Linked DNA regions of Prochlorococcus marinus str. SB. The protein of the gene in region 1 interacts with the protein of each later gene in a pairwise test. Links are inferred from orthologs where the notes say so. Each region holds a gene or a part of one and is shown on either strand. Other genes may lie near its edges. The genes, in order: def and EV02_RS02640.

Region 1 (3,156 bases):
TGATAAAACTTCCTTTTTACAATCAATTTCAAGTAAATTTCCAAGAAAATCAGATCCATTACCTTTCAAAACTACTTTCTTCTCAAAAACACTAAAATCACTTATTGAGGTAAAAGGAGTAGAAAATTCTTTAACGAATTGAAGATCTTTATATTGTTCAACTACTAAATTATTTTCTTTTTTTGCTAAACACAATAAATCTTTTATATCCCCTGAAAAAAATGTTATTCCTGAGACCCACTGAGGTACTCCATATTCAACAAAATTTCTCTCTACTCTTTTTTTAATAAAAATATTCTCTATTTTACTAGCATCTAAAAACAATAAGTTCCACCATCCAGAACTATCTTCAGAACATACTAAAAGAGTTTCACTTATCCAATAAGGTTGAAAAAAAGAAACGTTTTTTTTGGTATTAATCAGCTTATCTGAGAATTTTTTTATTTTTGTTATATCTCCATCTAAATTAATTTGAGCAAAACAAAGATAATTTTTCTCCCATGGCATGTATGGAGAATCCCACTCGACCCAAGAAAATAAGCTAAAAGAAGTATTAGAAGATAATTCTCCAGCAAAATTTTTAAATTTTTTTATTCGATAAATATCTTGTTTGGTTTTTTTTAAGTTTAAAGAAAATAAGTAATCTCTATTATTTATTTCACAAATACCATACAAAAAATTTTTTTGAGAAATAACAAATGAAGAATCGAAATTTCCATCAATTGATTTAGAAAGTTGTCTCGGTTCTTGAACTGAATCGAGATATCTTTTTTGACTTATATAATTTGATGCTACCTCCTTAAAAATTTGAAACCATATTGCGTTAGTAATCTGATCTATCCATATCAAATAAAAATTATTTTTTAAATATATACATTTATAAGATTTACCACCATATCCATGAAAGTTATTTTTAATATTATATTTTTTACTTGTTAATTTCTGAGGAAAAGCCTCTTTTTCATTAAATGGTCTTGCAAAAATAGCATTTTCATTTTGACCTTCACCAACAAGATCAATCCAAAAAATGATATCCCTAACAATAGTTAATTCCTTAAAAGATTTTTTTTTAGATACAGTTTGCCTAACTTTTAACTGATCATCATTACTCATTTAAAAAAACTATAAAGAATGCAAATTAAAGTGCTAGTATTTTTATAGCTAAACTCTTAATTAAAAACCTTTTTTTTAACGTGGCAAACCATTTTTCACAACTTGCAAAAAAGTCAAGAACAAATGGAAATGAAGAAAAAATTGCAAAAGAACAATCAGGTAAGCCATCTCTAGACATTTATAAACTTGGTGATGATGTATTAAGACAAAATTCCAAAAGAATAACTAAAGTTGACGCATCGATTAGAAAACTCGCTAGAGATATGCTTCAAAGCATGTATGCAGCTAAAGGAATTGGACTTGCTGCACCTCAAATTGGAATCAACAAAGAGCTTCTTGTCATAGACGTAAATTTTGAAGATTCAGCAGCAGAACCTTTAATACTAATAAATCCAGAAATTACAGACTTTGGGACAACCCTTAATTCATATGAAGAGGGCTGTTTAAGTATACCTGGCGTCTATTTGAATGTAGTAAGACCATCAACTATAAAATTAAAATTTAGAGATGAAATGGGACGACCACGTAAAATGAAAGCAGATGGACTTCTAGCGAGGTGTATTCAACACGAAATGGATCACTTAAATGGAATATTATTTGTAGATAGAGTTACATCAAAAGATGATTTGAACAAAGAACTTTTAAAAGAAGGGTTTAACGAAAAAGACGTTATCTCAATTAATTAATTTAATGACTGAAACAACAATATTTCAAAAAATCATTAATGAAGAAATACCCTGCGATAAGCTTTATGAAGATAAGTTTTGTATTGCGTTTAATGATATCCAGGCACAAGCTCCAGTACATTTTTTAGTGATTCCTAAAAAACCAATAATCAGTTTATTAGAGTGTATTGAGCAAGATGCGAATTTATTAGGGCATTTACTTTTTGTTGGTAGCAAAATATCTAAATCAAAAAATTTAACTAATTGGAGAACAGTAATTAACACAGGAGCAGAATCGGGACAAACAGTTTTTCATTTACATATTCATTTTTTATCTGGAAGAAAAATGAATTGGCCTCCAGGTTAAAACTCTCGAAAGAAATATTAATGGGTTATAAATAAATAAAAACAAAATGAATACTCCAGAGTCCTTAAATACAGAGTCTAAAAATTTATTCAATTTAATTTCAAAAAATTGGGAAGATCTAGATGATTCACTCAAAACCAAGTTAATAAAAATTTGGAACGTTTTAACTTATAAATGGCAATTACAAATTTTATTTAATTTACCTTTTCTACTATGGTGGGCATTGGATAAATATTTTCCAAAAGTTCATGAATTTGATGCAATAATCTTGAATTACTTGAATTTACCTGACTGGGCACTTTCATTTATTGGCTTTAGTCAATAGACTGCTAAAAGTTATAATTTACTTCATAACACAAGTCGAGTAATGAATAAAGCAGTTAATAATAAATCCAAAATACTATACCAACTACAAAAATTAAGGAAATTATCTCAGCCATTTTTTCTTCCCATAGATCAATGTAATGGATTCCAATTCATATGGCTTTTGATTTCTCTTTTATTTTGTGTTGGTGGAGTAGTACTTGTTGGCCTTACAGGAATAATAAGTTTTTTTGAAAGCTTTCAACCAATTTTTCTTGAAAAGTATTTCGGAGGTGTAATAAGTACTGTCAATTCTATTTGGGCTGGGAATTGGGGATTGCTTTTCTCTACATTATTTCTAATTGGATCAGGAAGCTTTTTTAGCTTAAGACGTCAATTAAAAAACCGTAGATGGTTACATTGGTTATTCCTTGCGATAATTGTATTAATGCTTTTAGCTGTAAACGGAATAAACGCAGGTATTGGATTCATTGCAAGAGATTTAACAAATGCTTTAGTAGAAAAACAAGAAGATGGATTTTATCGGATATTGGGGATTTACGCTTGTTGTTTCGCTGTGGCTCTACCAATACGGGTTTCCCAAATATTTTTTACATATAAGTTAGGAATAATTTGGAGAGAATGGCTTTCAAAAAGTCTAGTCAAGGACTATATGACTAATAAAGCTTATTACCAGTTAAATCCCAA
Region 2 (3,194 bases), 150 kb from region 1 along the record:
CATGAGAATAATCATCAGGAAATTTAAGGTTAAGTGTTTTAGTATCACCAATTTCCATCTTTACGATTCCCTCAACGAAACCGGGAATCATTTTGTTCTTTTCTAACTCAAGATCCATTGATTCACTTGTTCCACCATCAATCTCTTTACCAGAATCTTTATATTTTCCTTTGAAACTAACTACAGCAATATCTCCTAATTTTGCTGCTCTATTGGTAACTGGAATAATGTTTGCAAACTGATTTCTAGATTTTTCTAGCGCTTCATCTATTGAATTAGGATCAAATTTTGTCTTTGATATTTCAACACTTAGTCCTTTGGATTTTTTAAGTTTTAATTCTGGGGCAACATCAGTTTGAAGAGTAACCTTAAGTGATTTTTCAGGACTAAACTTTGCAAGTAAAGATTCAAATCCATCTACCAATTCTGGCTCACTTAGTGGCTCTATAGATTTCATTTTTAACGCTTCTTGCCATGATTTATCAATAATTTTTTCCAGAGCAGAAGCATGTAATTGTGCGATGCCAATTCTTTGGATTAAGACTTGTTTAGGAATCTTACCAAGTCTAAATCCCGGAATTTTAGCCGAACGACTGATTGAACTGATTGTTTCATTTACACACGTTTTGCATGTTTCAGATGGTATTTCTAATTCGAATGAAATCCTACTTTGAGGCAGAGGAGTTGTTTTGACTATTAGTGCATCTTTAGCCATGTTTTTCTAAGTTATTACTATGAACCGAATCTTAATTATTTCACATTATGTGATTTCCTTGAAAGTTAATTTTTTGATAAAGTAAAAAAAATAGTCAATCTATTTATAAGAATCATTTTAAAGTGTGAGACATTCTCCGTATTTGCCTAATAGGCCATTAAAAGTTGCTGTTTTAGGTTCTTCAGGTGCTGTGGGATCTGAATTGCTAAAAATTCTTGAACAACGTGATTTCCCAATATCAGAATTGGTCTTGCTTTCATCAGAGCGGTCAGAAGGAAAAAAAATTATTTGGAAAGATGAAGAATTAGTTACAAAAAAAACAACTAAGGAAGAGTTTAAGAATCTTGATTTAGTTTTGGCTTCAGCTGGCGGAAGTATTTCAAAAAAGTGGTTATCTACCATTATTGATCAAAATGCTTTACTGATAGATAATTCAAGTGCTTTCAGATTAGATAAGAACGTTCCTCTTATAGTCCCTGAAGTTAATGCTAGTGACGTACTTAATCATGATGGGGTAATAGCGAATCCAAACTGCACTACCATTTTATTGACATTAGTTTTAGCTCCATTAAACAAACTTTCTACTATTCAAAGAGTTATTGTCTCAACATATCAATCTGTCAGTGGTGCAGGCCAACTGGCGATGGAGGAACTAAAACTTTTAACTGAACAATATCTTCAAGGAAATCCTCAAAAAAGTGAAGTTTTGCCATACTCCCTTGCTTTTAATTTGTTTTTACATAATTCCCCTATGCTTTCAAATAATTACTGCGAAGAAGAGATCAAAATGGTTAATGAGACAAGGAAAATATTAAATATTGCTGATTTAAAGCTCTCTGCTACATGTGTTCGAGTCCCAGTTCTGAGAGCACATTCTGAATCGATCAATATTGAATTTGCCGATGTAGTTGAGCCTAAAGATGCTCTTGAAGAATTAAAAAAATCTCCTGGAATTGAAATTATTGAGGATTATAAAAATAATAGATTTCCTATGCCAAATGACGTTATGGGAAGGGATAGTGTTGCTGTTGGCAGGCTAAGAACTGATATAAGTCATCCTCATGGATTAGAATTATGGTTATGTGGAGATCAAATAAGAAAAGGAGCAGCTCTGAATGCTGTTCAAATAGCTGAGTTATTAATTCCAAAAAAATGATTGCAAACAAAACTGAGTGTAATAATCCACTATTTGGAAGAATATTGACTGCAATGGTTACTCCATTCACTGAGAATGGAGATGTAGATTATGAACTAGCTATAAAACTTTCAAATTATCTTTTTGAGAACGGTTCCGATGGAATTGTGTTGTGCGGTACTACTGGAGAATCTCCGACTCTTTCATGGGCTGAACAGCATGATTTATTTATTGCGGTAAAAGGATCTTTGGATGCAAGCTGTAAAGTAATAGTTGGCACTGGTAGCAATTGTACAAGCGAAGCTGTGGAAGCTACAAAAAAAGCTTACGACTCTGGTGCCGACGGTGCTTTGGTCGTTGTTCCTTATTACAATAAGCCGCCTCAAGAAGGTCTTTATAAACATTTCAGTTCTATTGCTAAATCTGCAAAGGATTTGCCTCTTATGCTCTACAACGTTCCTGGCAGGACTGGATGCAATTTATTACCTGATACTGTGAAGAAACTTATGGATTTCTCAAATATTCTCAGTATTAAAGCTGCAAGCGGTAGAATAGAAGAAGTAACAGAATTAAGAGCTATTTGTGGCTCCGAACTATCTGTATATAGTGGCGACGATTCATTGTTGCTTCCAATGTTATCGGTAGGTGCTGTAGGAGTAGTAAGTGTTGCAAGTCATTTAGTTGGATTGCAATTGAAAGAGATGATTCATTCTTTTCAAACTGGAAAGGTTTCCAATGCTCTTGCTATTCATGAAAAACTTCAGCCTCTTTTCAAAGCACTCTTTATGACTACTAATCCAATCCCAATTAAAGCTGCTTTGGAGCTATCGGGATGGGATGTAGGTAATCCTAGAAGTCCTTTGTCACCTTTAAACAATGACATGAAAAAGCAACTATCTTTTATCCTGAATTCCCTATAATAGGGATTATATTTAACTTGATAATTAAATTTAAATAAACCTTATTTGATTACAAGCAGGCCTTCATAAATTTCAAAATTATGCAATCAAGTACAAATTCAACTGTAAAAAGATCTACTCATGATTCATCTAGATCTAAAAGTAATACCCCAGCTCTACGAGTAATACCTCTTGGAGGATTACATGAAATAGGAAAAAACACTTGCGTTTTTGAATATGGTGATGAATTAATGCTTGTTGATGCTGGCCTAGCTTTCCCATCTGATGGTATGCATGGCGTAAACGTTGTTATGCCTGATACAACTTTTTTAAAAGAAAATCAAAGAAGAATAAAAGGAATGATTGTCACTCACGGGCATGAAGATCACATTGGAGGTATTTCTCATCATCTAAAGCACTTTAATATTCCCATTATTTATGGCCC

Evidence for each region.
Region 2: the proteins of def (region 1) and EV02_RS02640 interact in binary tests that used the Escherichia coli proteins (3 or more experiments, as listed by UniProt). The link is inferred for Prochlorococcus marinus str. SB from one-to-one orthologs.

Annotation. Positions count from the first base shown.
Region 1 is NZ_JNAS01000002.1:554,741-557,896, forward strand. What follows is about bases 180-2,996. They hold def (peptide deformylase), read left to right. Parts: upstream 180-1,193; coding sequence 1,194-1,799; downstream 1,800-2,996. Other genes in these bases: EV02_RS03290 (alpha/beta hydrolase family protein), read right to left, coding at 180-1,113; EV02_RS03280 (histidine triad nucleotide-binding protein), read left to right, coding at 1,804-2,145; EV02_RS03275 (hypothetical protein), read left to right, coding at 2,192-2,470; EV02_RS03270 (ABC transporter ATP-binding protein/permease), read left to right, coding at 2,513-2,996. Outside these bases: more of EV02_RS03290, read right to left, coding at 1-179; more of EV02_RS03270, read left to right, coding at 2,997-3,156. UniProt on the Escherichia coli protein: Removes the formyl group from the N-terminal Met of newly synthesized proteins. Requires at least a dipeptide for an efficient rate of reaction. N-terminal L-methionine is a prerequisite for activity but the enzyme has broad specificity at other positions.
Region 2 is NZ_JNAS01000002.1:701,616-704,809, forward strand. What follows is about bases 1-2,855. They hold EV02_RS02640 (aspartate-semialdehyde dehydrogenase), read left to right. Parts: upstream 1-839; coding sequence 840-1,871; downstream 1,872-2,855. Other genes in these bases: tig (trigger factor), read right to left, coding at 1-715; dapA (4-hydroxy-tetrahydrodipicolinate synthase), read left to right, coding at 1,868-2,770; EV02_RS02630 (ribonuclease J), read left to right, coding at 2,851-2,855. In the rest of the region: more of EV02_RS02630, read left to right, coding at 2,856-3,194.